One region of the Devosia sp. genome, then DNA from elsewhere that is predicted to be linked to it. Evidence: predicted binding sites of a transcription regulator. Region 1 holds the regulator's gene; each other region holds the start of a gene.
The links. The regulator PhoB, encoded in region 1, activates phosphate uptake and scavenging genes when phosphate is short. The targets are predictions, from matches to a motif close to TGTCATNNANCTGTCAT.
Positions count from the first base shown of each region.

Region 1 (4,481 bases):
GCTCGCGCGCTGCCACAAGGACTTTTTCGCGGGTTTCCGCCCGCAGAGTGCCAGACTTGTTGAGCGCCTTGGACGCCGTGCCGAGGCTCACGCCCGCCTTGCGGGCGACGTCGCGGAGAGTGGTGCGGTTCAAGGTGTCGGTCACGGGGTGCTCGCTAGACTGGGAAAAGCTTTTCCGAAATGTATGGCGCCGGAGCCTTGGGAGGACGGGCGTGCCATGACGGAGATCGGAAAAGCTTTTCCGCGATCATCGTATCGCGGCGATCTGGCGGCTGCAAGCGGTCAGGTGAGGCCGGATGGTTGAAAGTGTTCGGTGATGTTGTCCAGCGTCCAGGCCATGGCATTTTCGGCCCAGGTGACGGCGGCATGCATGCCTTTCTGACGCGCCACATGAATGCGGCCGGCCTGGCGCGACGGCAGGCAGGCGGCAACCAGATGCGGGGTGCAGGTGGGGTGGCCATAGGCACTGACGAACAGGACGAGACGCCGCCGCTGGTCTTCGGCAGTCCAGACCGGCTCGTTGAGACCCAGCCACATCCATGTGGAATAGGTGAGGTCCCACAGCCGCGTTCCCGGCATGGCCGTGTCGAAATCGATCATGCCCGCGGGCAGATCGTCGACAAAGGTGGTGTTGGCCGGTGTCCAGTCATTGTGGCACATGACCTCGCCGCAGGCCTCTTGAACGGGCGGAAAATCCACGGTGGCGTCGTGATAGGCGCGCAGGAGCCGGGCGGCGGCAATCAGTTGGGTGTCCGAGAAGTCGTCCTTCTCGAACAGGACTTCACCGGGCACGAAGCTCAGGATTTCCCGGCCCTTTTCGTCGTGTCCGAGAAATCGCGGTGTCGCGGCAAATCCCTTGGCAGCCAGATGCGCAAAGAGCGCGTGCTGGCGCGACATATCGCGTCCGGTGGCACGGCGCACCGTATCGCCGATGCGGACCACGTGATTGACCTGACCGCCGGTGAGGAGGGTTTCAGTCTGGTCAGCGGTATCGTCAGGCAGGGACATAGCTCAGGCACACCGTTTCGTCGTCGAGGCGCTCGTGGCCGGCAAGGCCACCGAGGGATTGCATCATTCCATGAGCAAATTGGGCCATGCCGGTTCTCCACGTTTCGGCGCCTTGTGGTAGCAGCGTGTATGGCCTTGGACCATCGGAAAAGGTTCAGGACGCATGCGCCTCTGGTTGCCTCGATCTGTGCAATGGCCGATAGTGCAGCATGACCGGACCAGCCGACCACGACGCCTACATTGCTGCCGCATCGGAGGCGCTTCGTCCGATGCTCGCGCAGCTCAGGATCCTTCTGGCCAAGACGTTGCCCGACGCGGAAGAGGTCATGCAATACAACATGCCGGGGTTCGCCTCCGGCAAGTCGATGATTGCCGGCTACGGTGCATTCAGCAAGCAATGCGGCCTCTATGTCGACAAGGGGGCGATTGCCGCCCAGGCCGAGGCAATCGCCGCAGCCGGGCTCAAGGCCAGCAAGACCGGGGTCACCTTCTCACCGGCAAAGCCTATCCCCGATGATCTCGTAGTTGCCCTGGCTCTGGCATCACGCGAGGCACTTGGAGTCTAGGACACTCGCGTGGCCCGGTCGCCGCGGCCTCAGGCCGTCGCCGCGAAGCGCTCGTCAAAGGCGTAGCCGGCGCCGCGAACGGTGCGGATGGGGTCGGATTCGCGGCCGCGATTGATGGCGCGGCGCAACCGGCCGATATGGACGTCCACAGTCCGCTCATCGACATAAACGTCATTGCCCCAGACCCCGTCGAGCAACTGCTCGCGCGAATAGACGCGGCCGGGGTGGCGCATGAGATATTCGAGCAAGCGATATTCGGTGGGGCCCAGGTGCACGTCGCGATTGGCGCGGCGCACCCGGTGGGTGGTCCGGTCTAGCTCCAGATCGCCGACCTTCAGGGCGGCCGTGACCAGGTTGGGGTTGGCGCGGCGCAATAGTGAATTGATGCGGGCCAGCAGTTCCGGCACCGAGAACGGCTTGACGACATAGTCATCTGCGCCGGTGGTCAGGCCGCGCACCCGCTCCTCTTCCTCGCCGCGCGCCGTCAACATGATGATCGGCACACGGCTGGTTTCCTCGCGGGCTCGCAGGCGCCGGCAGAGTTCGATGCCAGAAATTTCGGGCAGCATCCAATCGAGCAGGATCAGGTCGGGCAGCTTTTCGGCGATGGCGTGCTGGGCTTCGTCGCCGGTTTCGGCGGTGACCACCCGGAAGCCTTCCGCTTCCAGGTTGTAGCGCAACAGCAGGGCGATATCGCCTTCGTCTTCGACAACAAGAATAGTCGCGGGCATATGGACGTGCTCCCTTTGAGCGCAATTCACCGCTGGCTCGAAGACCTCATGGTGAGCCTGTCGAACCACGAGGTCGAGCAATCGATAGTTTATTGGCACGACCTCGTCCTTCGACAGGCTCAGGATGAGGTCTACTGGTGTGCCGGGCCTGTAGGTCAGGCCTTGATCTGCGTCCGTTGCAATTGCTGGACATCGGCCGTGAGCTGCTTGCCGGTGGCCAGGTAATAGGCGCGCTCGGCGATATTGGTGGCGTGGTCGCCGATGCGTTCCAGGTTCTTGGCGCAGAACAGCAGGTGCGTGCAGGTGGTGATGTTGCGCGGGTCTTCCAGCATGTAGGTCAGCAATTCGCGGAACAGCGAGGTGTGCATCGCATCGACTTCATCGTCGCGATTGCACACCTCCACCGACGCATCGGCTTCGCGATTGCCATAGGCGTCGAGCGCGTCCTTGACCTGGCGCAGGACCAGCGCCGTCATGTTCTTGACGCCGTTGTAGAATGTGGGCTGCAGGTTGATGCCTTCGAGCTTGAGCGAGCGGCGCGCCAGTTGCTTGGCCATGTCGCCGATGCGTTCGAGATCGTTGGCAACGTGAATGGCGGTGATGATCGCCCGCAGGTCCGAGGCCATTGGCTGGCGCCGGGCGATCATGGATACGGCCATGTCGTCGATCTTGCGCTGCATGTCGTCGATGCGCTGATCGGCGATGATGGTGACATCGGCCAGTTCGCGATCGAGTTTCAGCAAGGCGCGGGTGCCATTTTCGATGGCTACCTCTACCTGCCCGCCCATTTCCGCAATGGATTGGGCGAGGGACAGGAGTTCCTCGTTATAGGAGGTGACGATGTGGTCGGTGCCGGTATTGGGCATTTGATTTCCTCTCCCGATCAGCCGATGCGGCCCATGATATAGTCCTGGGTCTGCTTGTTCACCGGATTGGTGAAGATGTCTTCGGTTTCGCCCTGCTCGATCAGGTTGCCCAGGTGGAAGAAGGCGGTCTTCTGGCTGACGCGGGCGGCCTGCTGCATCGAGTGGGTGACGATGACGATGGTGTAATTGGCCCGCAGCTCGTCGATCAACTCTTCGATGATGGCGGTGGCGATGGGGTCGAGAGCTGAACAGGGCTCGTCCATCAGGATCACTTCGGGCCCCACGGCAATGGCGCGGGCAATGCACAGGCGCTGCTGCTGGCCGCCGGAGAGGCCCGTTCCCGGTTCATTGAGGCGATCCTTGACCTCCTCGAAAAGGCCGGCCTTGCGCAGGGAGGACACCACGATCTCGTCGAGATCGGTCTTGTTGCGCGCCAGGCCATGGATGCGCGGGCCATAGGCGACATTGTCGTAGATCGATTTGGGGAAGGGGTTCGGCTTCTGGAACACCATGCCGACGCGGGCGCGCAACTCGACGACGTCGAGCTTGGGGTCATAGATGTCCTCGCCGTCGAGTTCGATCCGGCCGCCGACGCGGGCGCCTTCGATCGTGTCATTCATGCGGTTGATGCAGCGCAGGAAAGTCGATTTGCCGCAGCCCGAGGGGCCGATGAAGGCGGTGACGGCGCGGTCCGGAATGTCGATGGACACACCATGCAGCGCCTGCTTGGTCCCATAGTGGACGGTGACGTCGCGGGCGGTCAGGCGGATCGGGTGGGCGAGAACGTCTAGCGGGTTCATGTCGGCGCTCGGGGTCCGTGTGGCCGGCTTGTTGGCCGATTGGGCAAGGATATCCATTTTTCTCGATCTCCTTAAGCGCGCTTTTCGAGGCGCGAGCGCAGGAATATTGCGACGGCATTGAGCGTGATCATGAAGGCGAGCAGCACCATGATCGCGGCAGAGGTCCGGGGCTCGAAGAAATTGCGGTTCTCGTTGCCCTGCCAGAGATAGATCTGCACCGGCAAGGCCGTAGCCTGATCGATCGGCGTCGCCGGTACGGCTGCGACGAAGGCATTCATGCCGATCAGCAGGAGCGGCGCAGTTTCGCCCAGCGCCTGGGCCACGCCGATAATGGTCGCGGTCAGGATGGAGGGGAAGGTCACCGGCAGCACGTGGTGAAACACCATCTGCGTGCGCGAGGCGCCCATGCCCAGCGCCGCCTGGCGGAGTGCCGGGGACACGCCTTTCAGCGCCGCGCGGGTGGCAATGATGATCGTGGGCAGCGTCATCAGGGTCAGCACCAAGCCACCG
Region 1 is NZ_CP075529.1:1,389,859-1,394,339, reverse strand. Features, by position in the region: gene KIT02_RS06820 (LacI family DNA-binding transcriptional regulator) at 1-145, opposite strand, end outside; gene KIT02_RS06815 (phosphotransferase) at 283-1,008, opposite strand; gene KIT02_RS06810 (iron chaperone) at 1,218-1,574, shown strand; gene phoB (phosphate regulon transcriptional regulator PhoB) at 1,604-2,305, opposite strand; gene phoU (phosphate signaling complex protein PhoU) at 2,461-3,171, opposite strand; gene pstB (phosphate ABC transporter ATP-binding protein PstB) at 3,189-3,971, opposite strand; gene pstA (phosphate ABC transporter permease PstA) at 4,043-4,481, opposite strand, start outside.

Region 2 (4,481 bases), 1.1 Mb from region 1:
TATCTCGCGTCCCCGCCGCTGGTCGTCGCCTATGCGCTGCTCGGCACGCTCAATGTCGATATCACCACCCAGCCCATCGGCACGGGCAAGGATGGCAAGCCGGTCTATCTCAAGGACATCTGGCCGACCAATCACGAAGTCGCCGAGATCGTGCGCAAGCACGTCACCGCCGAGATGTTCCGCTCGCGCTATTCGGACGTGTTCAAGGGCGACAAGCACTGGCAGTCCATTGCTGTGGAAGGCGGAGAAACCTATGGCTGGAACGGGTCCTCGACCTATGTCCAGAACCCGCCCTATTTCGAAGACCTCACCATGGAACCCAAGCCGGTGACCGATGTGGTTTCGGCCCGGGTGCTTGCGCTGTTCCTCGACTCGATCACCACCGACCACATTTCCCCGGCCGGTTCGTTCAAGCCGACCACGCCCGCCGGCAAGTATCTCACCGAACGCCAGGTGGCCCCCAAGGATTTCAACTCCTACGGCGCCCGCCGCGGCAATCACGAGGTGATGATGCGCGGCACCTTCGCCAATATCCGCATCAAGAACATGATGCTCGATGGCGTCGAAGGCGGCTTCACCAAGGGTCCGTCGGGCGAGCAGATGCCGATCTATGATGCGGCCATGGCCTATCAGCAGAAGGGCACGCCGCTGGTGATCTTCGCCGGCAAGGAATACGGCACCGGCTCTTCCCGAGACTGGGCCGCCAAGGGCACGAACCTGCTCGGCATCAAGGCCGTGATCGCCCAGAGCTTCGAGCGTATCCACCGCTCCAACCTGGTCGGCATGGGCGTCATTCCGCTGCAGTTCAAGGACGGCGAGAGCTGGCAGAGCCTGGGCCTCGATGGCACCGAAACCGTCGACATCGCCGGGGTCGAGAGCATCGAACCGCGCGCCAATGTCACGGTCAAGATCACCCGCGCCAATGGCGATGTGCTCAATGTCGAAACCCGCTGCCGCATCGATACGGCCAACGAGCTCGACTATTTCAAGAATGGCGGCATCCTGCACTATGTGCTGCGGAGCCTGGTGGCCGCGTAAGCGCCCCAACTGCAAAGAACAGGCAATGGCGGTCCTTCGGGGCCGCCATTTTCATTGGAACGCTGCCCGGCCTGTTGCAGATCGGACGCGGGGCAGGCCGTTCGCCCGGTTTCACCCTCTTTTGACTAGGCATGGCAATCGCGCCCGGACTACAACCTTGCCCATGCTCAGACCCGCCCTTTCACGCCTTGTTGCCACCTGCCTGTTGACCGCCTGCCTTGCCGCAAGTGCGGGGGCCCAGGATTCGGCTGGCGGCACCAGGGCGGTGGTCGAACTCTTTACCAGCCAGGGATGCTCGTCCTGTCCGCCCGCCGATGCGCTGCTGACCGACCTGGCCGAGCGGAGCGACGTGGTGGCGCTCGCCTATCACGTGGACTATTGGGACTATATCGGCTGGGAAGACACGTTTGGCGCCAAGGGCTTTTCGGACCGCCAGCGCGACTATGCCAAGAGCTGGGGCTCCTCGCGCATCTTCACCCCGCAAATGGTCATCAACGGCGCCAAGGGCGTTGTCGGCTCCAAGCGCAACCTGGTGCAGTCGGAAGTCGCCAATGCGCATCTGCCCGTCGCCGTGGCGGTGACGCGCAAGGACGATGTGCTCACCGTCGCCGTGCCGGGCCTTGAGGGCCAGGGCAATGCCACGGTGTGGCTCGTGACCTATATCGACCAGGCCCATGTCGCCATCGAGCGCGGCGAGAATGCCGGCAAGACCATGGTCTATACCCATGTGGTGACCGGGCGGCAGTTGCTGGGCGCCTGGGAGGCCGAAGAGGGGGCCAGTTTCAAGCTGCCGCTGCAGCAGGTGCTGTCGCAGCCCGGGTCGGGGCTCGCCATTCTCGTGCAGCAGGACCGCCAGAACCTTCCGGGCACCATTATCGGCGCCGCCGCCTACGAACCCTGAACGCGTGGACAAAGAAAAAGCCCGCTCCTGGGGGGAGGAGCGGGCTGACTGACTATGTCAACTCAGTATTGGGGGCGGCCGGCCCGGACATCGTGGTTTGGGGGCTCGGTCAGTCCGGAGCCGGCCACTGGAGGCAATGGTTGAACAGTGCCGGGTCAATGGGGCGCTGTGAGGGACAAATCGTGGCCGAATTTGGGTTTTTCTCGCCCCTTGCCATCCCCGGCAAATGCGCCGATCATGACAGCGAAATGACGAGGAGTTGAGGGCCGCGTGCCAGGGCCGTCGGATGACAACCGGGCTAACCTGTCGCTGGTGCATGTGGGCGAACCCGCTGCGCAGCCCAAAGGACCCGTGCAGCCGGTTGTGGCCTTCGATCGTCGCGAGCTCATGCAGATCCTGTCCGTCTATGGCCGCAAGGTCGGCCAGGGCGAGTGGCGCGACTATGCCATGGACTTCCTCAAGGATAGGGCGCTGTTCTCCATCTATGCCCGCGTCTCGGAACGCCCGCTCTTCGTGGTCGAGAAAAACCCCAAGCTGCGCAACCGCCAGGGCCAGTTCATGGTGACCAACCAGCAGGGGCGGGTGCTCAAGCGCGGGCACGACCTGGCCCAGGTGCTGCGCGTGCTCGATCCGGACCTGATGGTGGTGGGGTGAGCCTTCTCATTCGCCGGGCGGAGCCCGCCGATGTCCCGGCCATGAGTGCCGTCCTCATCGCCGCCATAACCGAGTTGTGCGCCGCCGATCATGGCAGTGATCCCGAAAAGCTGGCCGCCTGGACCCGCAACAAGAGCATGGAGGGCGTTGCCGCCATGCTGGCCAATACCGATCTCATCATGCTGGTGGCGGAGCGGGCCGGGTCGGTGGTTGCCGTGGGCGCGGCCACGAGGTCGGGCGATATCGCACTCAACTATGTGGCACCCCGGGCCCGGTTTACCGGCGTCAGCAAGGCGCTTCTGGCGCAGCTGGAATCCGAACTTGCGGGGCTGGGCCTTGGCGAGGCGCGCCTCGAATCGACCGCGACGGCGCGGCAATTCTATGCCGATCACGGCTGGATCGCCGATGGCCCGCAGGCCGTGGGCCGCAAGGTCAATGGTTTTCCCATGCGCAAGCGGCTCAACTAGAGCACGCACTGGCACAGATGTCCGTCGGCTGGCATAGTCCGCGCCCGAATTGGGGCGGGGCGATCGTGGCTACCGGAGTTGGGACTTTGGCTTTATCCATCCAGACACTTCCCGAAGACGAGCGTCGCAAGGTTGCCGACTGGGCCGCCAGCTGTGCCGAGCGCGTGCTGGGCCTGTTCGAGGCCGAAAAGCCCGGCGATGATCGTCCGCGCCAGGCGATTGCCCGCGCCCGTGCCTATGCAAAAGGCGAGCTCGACACCGCCGGGGAAATCCGGCGGCGTTTTGGTGGCGGCAGCACCAGGCGCGACGCCTCGCCCGCCGCGCTGGCGGCCGCCCGGTCCGCCGGCCAGGCCTCTGCCGTCTGTCATATGGGCGCCCATGCGTTGGGCGCCGCCGCCTATGCGGTAAAGGCCGCCGGCCTTGCGGCCCCCGATGCGCCCGACCGGGAAGAGACCGAGATCGCCTGGCAGGTCGCGCAGCTGACGCCCGCGGCGCGCGCCGCGCTGCGCACCCTGCCGCCGATCGGGCAGGACCGCTCCGGACCGCTTGGGCCGGGCCTTCTGGCTTCGGGCCGGATGGGGCAGATCATTGCCCGCTTGCAGGCGGCCATCGGCTGACCCTGCCACCGGTGGCGCAATCCGGGCGGTCAGTGCTGGCCGGAGGCCTCGGGGCCGAAGCGGCCGGCCAGTTCACCGGCATCGGGCGCCTCGAACAGGGCTGCCCATTGCCGCAGATTGGCGACAGGAATGGCAAAGTGCTGCCCATCCAGCGCATTGCGCGCGATAACCCGCCGCTCCAGCTCGTCCAGAGGCACCGGGTCATAGTCGATCCGGCATTGCGCACCCAGTGCCTTGGCGCGCGCGGCAAAGCCGGCACGCTCCTGCCGCGACCAGAAGCCGAAATCGAGGATGACATCCTGGCCATGGGCCAGCATATGGGCCGCAATCTCCCACATGATCGCCTCGACCTCATTGTGGCGGCGATCATGGTCGGGATGATGCATGTCATCGTCGAACAGGCGCGTCTGCCACTCATCTGGGGTGAGGCGCAGGGCGCCGCTCGCTGCGGCCAGGGCCCTGGCCCTCGTCGTCTTGCCCGAGCCGGGCAGGCCGACCATGAGGGTGAGCAGGGCCACCTCAGAGCGCTTTTTGCAGGTGCACGATATCGTGCCAGCGGTCGAACTTGTAGCCGACCGCCGAATAGTAGCCGACGCGGCTGAAGCCGAACTTTTCGTGAATGGCGATCGAATTGGCGGTGTCGGCGGTGATCACTGCCAGCATCTGCTTGAAGCCGAAGGCCTTCGATTGCGCCAGAAGCTCGGTGAGCAAAAGCCGCCCCAGGCCACGCCCGGTTTCGGTGGGGTCGAGATAGATCGAGTCCTCTGCCGTGAACCGGTAGGCGGCGCGCGGACGATAGAAGCT
Region 2 is NZ_CP075529.1:2,529,271-2,533,751, reverse strand. Features, by position in the region: gene acnA (aconitate hydratase AcnA) at 1-1,038, shown strand, start outside; gene KIT02_RS12415 (thioredoxin family protein) at 1,202-1,939, shown strand; gene KIT02_RS12410 (DUF2794 domain-containing protein) at 2,243-2,593, shown strand; gene KIT02_RS12405 (GNAT family N-acetyltransferase) at 2,590-3,060, shown strand; gene KIT02_RS12400 (putative immunity protein) at 3,147-3,677, shown strand; gene KIT02_RS12395 (ATP-binding protein) at 3,707-4,195, opposite strand; gene KIT02_RS12390 (GNAT family N-acetyltransferase) at 4,197-4,481, opposite strand, start outside.
Region 2: a site for PhoB is predicted at 2,177-2,193, ahead of KIT02_RS12410 (DUF2794 domain-containing protein). Genes of this name have one in related genera too.

Region 3 (4,481 bases), 850 kb from region 1:
CAGAATGGTGGCATCCCGGGCGGATCGTAGTTCCAGACCAGCGCGATATTGGTGAACAGTTCGCCCCCCGGGAGGAGCGGCGCCGAGAGCGACAGCGTCTCCTTGCTATGGGTCATGGCAATGACCGCGACATAGACCGGGAAGGCTATGACCAGGACGCCAACGATCAGGACGAGATGGGTGAGGACGGCAAGGAATGGGCGGTTTTCGACCATGATGCGCTCAATACTGAACGCGCCGTTCCACATAGCGGAACTGCACGATGGTGAGGAGGATGACGAAGGCCATCAGCACGACCGACTGGGCCGAGGACGACCCCAGGTTGAGGCCGATGAACCCGTCCGAATAGACCTTGTAGACCAGCACATTGGTGGCCTGGTTCGGCCCGCCATTGGTGGTCGCGGCGATGATGCCGAAGGTGTCGAACATGACGTAGTTCACGTTGACGATGAACAGGAAGAAGGTCGTCGGCGACAGCAGCGGGAAGACGATGGTCCAGAAGCGCTTGAGAGGCCCTGCCCCGTCGATTGCCGCGGCTTCGGTCAAAGATTGCGGCACCGATTGCATGCCGGCGAGAAAGAACAGGAAATTGTACGATATCTGCTTCCAGCTCGCCGCCAGGATCACCAGGATCATGGCGTGGTCGCCGTTGAGATTGGCATTCCAGACCACGCCGAAATAGCGCAGCAGATAGGCCAGGTGACCCGTGGCGCTGTTGAACAGGAACCAGAACAGCATGCCCGCAACGACGGGCGCCACTGCATAGGGCCAGACCAGCATGGTCGTATAGGCATTGGCCGTGCGGATGACCCGGCTGACGGCGACCGCGAGCAGCAGCGCCACGCCCATGGATATGGCGGTAACGGCTACCGCAAACAGGGCGGTTCGTCCGATGGAGGTGAGGTAGAGCGGGTCCTGGAACAGGCGCAGGTAGTGGGTCAGCCCGACGAACTGGGTGGACAGGCCAAAGGGATCCTGCCGCTCGAAGGAGGATTTTACCGCCTGGCTCGCCGGCCAGATGAAGAAAATGAGGGTAATCGCAAGCTGCGGCGCCACCAGAAGATATGGCAGGCCCTTGCTCGGAAAAACAGTGCGTTTGGTATCCATGTCCGCCGTCCGGAAAGCGGAAGCCGGCCCGTCGAGCCGGCTTCCCTGGTGTGCAGAAGCGCTTACTGGTTGGCGGCTTCGAATTCGCGGACGATCTGGTTGCCACGCTCGACGGCGGAGTCGAGGGCTTCCTGGGCGGTCTTCTGACCGTTCAGCACTGCCTGCAGTTCCTCATCGAGAACGGTGCGGATCTGCGGCATGTTGCCATAACGCAGGCCCTTGGAGTTCTCGGTGGGCGGGTTGAGGTTGATCTGCTTGATGGCAATGTCCGAGCCCGGATTGGCTTCGTAATAACCCTGTTCCTGGCTCAGTTCATAGGCGGCAAGCGTAACCGGCAGGTAGCCGGTGGCCTGGTGCCAGGCAGCCTGGACTTCCGGCGAGGACAGGTAGGTCAGGAAGGCAGCAACGCCGTCATATTCGGCATCCTCATGACCGGACAGCGTCCAGAGGGTCGCGCCACCAATGATCGAGTTCTGCGGTGCACCGGCAACGTCACCGAAGACCGGCAGCATGCCGAAACCAACCTCAAAACCCTCGGCATTGGCCAGAACGCCGGCGCGCGAGGCGGAGGAGTTCATGTACATGGCGCATTCGCCCGAATAGAACTTTGGCGCATTGTCGGCGCCGCCTGCCGGACCGCCATAGGCGTAGATGCCCGAAGCCTGCCATTCGGCCAGCTTTTCCCACAGGCGAACGGCGATCGGGTGGTTGAAGGTCAATTCGCTCGACAGGCCACCAAAGCCGTTTTCCAGCGTGCCATAGGCAACATTGTGCAAGGCCGACAGGTTTTCGGTGCCAGTCCAGGTGGCGGTATAGGCCATGGTGAAGCCGCACTGGGCCGCTTCGGCGTCCAGGATCTGCTGGCTGAACTGCTCAACCTCTTCCCAGGTCTTGGGCGGGGTATTGGCATCAAGGCCCGCAGCCTCGAAGGCAGCCTTGTTGTAGTAGAGGATCGGCGTCGAGGAGTTGAACGGCATCGAGAGCATGTTGCCCTCGGTGTCGGTGTAATAGCCCGTCACCACCGGCAGGAAGGCGGCAGGATCGAAGTTGCTGCCGTGGTCGGCCATCAGCTGATAGACCGGATAGACGGCGCCCTTGGCGGCCATCATCGTGCCGGTGCCGACTTCATAGACCTGCACCAGGTGCGGCTGCTCGCCGGCGCGGAAGGCGGCGATGGTGTTGACCATGGATTCTTCGTATTCACCACGATAGCTCGGCACTACGACATAGTCGGATTGGCTGGCGTTGAAGTCGGCCGCGATGGCTTCGAGGCGCTCGCCCAGTTCGCCACCCATGGAATGCCACCAGTTGATTTCCGTCTGCGCAAAGGCAGTGGACGTGGACAGTGCAAGCGTCAGGGCGGCCAGTGCCGCCGAACGGATCGGATAGGTCATGTTTGTCTCCCAACGGGCCGGAGCGGCCTCATGGCCGTCCGGCGCCTGCCAGACCGGTTTTTGTGTGAACGCCGGGGCGGAGAGACGAAAGCAAACGAAACTATCCGAACCCACCGGCGCGCAAGCCGCCTGCCCCCAGGGCCAACGATTGCCCGCCCCGTCTAGTGAGCCGCCTTGACGATGCATTGAAGGTTTGGTGTCAGTCCCGTGACACCGCACAGGCCAAGGTTGACAGTTTGCGGACCGATGCAGTCACATCGCCAACACCCTTCGCCTGCCCAGCAACGATGATGTCGAAGCGTGGCGGCGGCATTCGTCGTTGGGGTGAGTCTGAATTTCAGGGAGCCTTGCATGACCAGATCAACCACGCTCAGCTGTGCCTGCGGCCAGTTCCATCTCGAGGTGAGCGGCGGACCGTTCATCACGGCGGAATGCCATTGCTCGTCCTGTCGGGCCGCAGCGCAGCGCCTGGCGGCACTGCCTCTGTCGCGCCCCATGACGGCCAGCAATGGCGGGGTTCCCTATGTCCTTTACCGCAAGGACCGCGTCAGCTTCCCCGATGGCACGGCCGGACTGGCGGAGTTTCGCCTGAGCGAGGGCGCACCAACCCGCCGCGTCGTCACCAGTTGCTGCCAGACGCCGGTCTTCACGGAATTTTCCGGGGGCCACTGGCTCAGCCTCTTTGCCGCCATGTGGCCCGACGAAACGCGTCCCCCGATGCAGATTCGCACCCAGACCGGCGATGTGCCGGCTGGCACCACGCTCGACGACAGCCTGCCCTCCGGGGCCATGTCGACGGCCGGATTTTACGCCAAGCTCCTCGTCGCCTGGATCGCCATGGGCTTCAAGGTTCCCAAGATCGAGATTACTCAGAAAGTTGGTGCTTGACCGGCGCGACGCCGGGCCCAAGACAACAAAAAAGCCGCCTTGCGGCAGCTTCTTGTTCGTCACCGGAGTGACTGGTGCGGTCGAGAAGACTCGAACTTCCACGCCTCGCGGCACAGCGACCTCAACGCTGCGCGTCTACCAATTCCGCCACGACCGCACTGTGTGGTAGAAGCCTCGCAGCCAGCGGCCCCGAAGCGAGTGGGGGTGTAGCAAAGCTCGCACACAACCTCAAGCGCATAAATCGCAATTCTCTCAGAGACTGTGGAGACCAATCGACGTGAGCGCGGGTCGGCGACCAGCCGCCTTATCCGAGGCGAAGTACCTTTTCGGTCACCATGACCTTGAGGTGCCCCTCTTCGACATTGACCTCGCCGCGTGCAATGAGCGTGCTATTGGCATAGATGCGCAGCGGATCATGCTCGGTGGCGTCCAGTTCGATCACGGCGCCGCGGCCCATGCGAAGCAGGTGGTGGATCGGCATCGTGGTCGCTCCAAGCTCGACCGTGACATCGACTTCAATATTGTCCAGTGTGCTCATAGATAAGGGCTAGGCGCTTTCTGCCCGTTCGGGCGGATTCGATTGGTAAAAATTGGATCAACCTTGGTTATGGAACCGTTAACAAGCCCGTCTCCGGCCTGCAAAATGGACACGAAACTCCACCACGAGGATGGAGCGTCGGTCGAATGGTCGGTGTTCGACACCCCCTATGCCTATGAACAGGCCCTCGCGGACATGGACGCGCGCGTGGCCGCGATTGCTGCCGGCACCGCCCCCGAAGCCGTGTGGCTGCTCGAGCACCCGCCCCTCTATACGGCCGGCACTTCGGCCCGGACCGAGGATCTGCTCAATCCGCGCTTTCCGGTCTTTGCGGCCGGGCGCGGCGGGCAATATACCTATCACGGCCCTGGCCAGCGCGTGGCTTACGTCATGCTGGACCTGACCCGGCGCGGCCGCGACATCCGCTGTCTGGTTCAGGGCCTTGAGCAATGGGTCATCGACACGCTCGAAGCCTACAACCTGCACGGCGAACGGCGCGAGGGACGCGTCGGGGTCTGGGTTGCTCGGCCGGATCGCGGGCTTGGCCGCGAGGA
Region 3 is NZ_CP075529.1:544,795-549,275, reverse strand. Features, by position in the region: gene ugpE (sn-glycerol-3-phosphate ABC transporter permease UgpE) at 1-215, opposite strand, end outside; gene ugpA (sn-glycerol-3-phosphate ABC transporter permease UgpA) at 223-1,107, opposite strand; gene ugpB (sn-glycerol-3-phosphate ABC transporter substrate-binding protein UgpB) at 1,170-2,501, opposite strand; gene KIT02_RS02660 (hypothetical protein) at 2,853-3,389, shown strand; tRNA gene KIT02_RS02655 (tRNA-Leu) at 3,462-3,546, opposite strand; gene KIT02_RS02650 (FliM/FliN family flagellar motor switch protein) at 3,694-3,927, opposite strand; gene lipB (lipoyl(octanoyl) transferase LipB) at 4,033-4,481, shown strand, end outside.
Region 3: a site for PhoB is predicted at 2,698-2,714, ahead of ugpB (sn-glycerol-3-phosphate ABC transporter substrate-binding protein UgpB). Genes of this name have one in related genera too.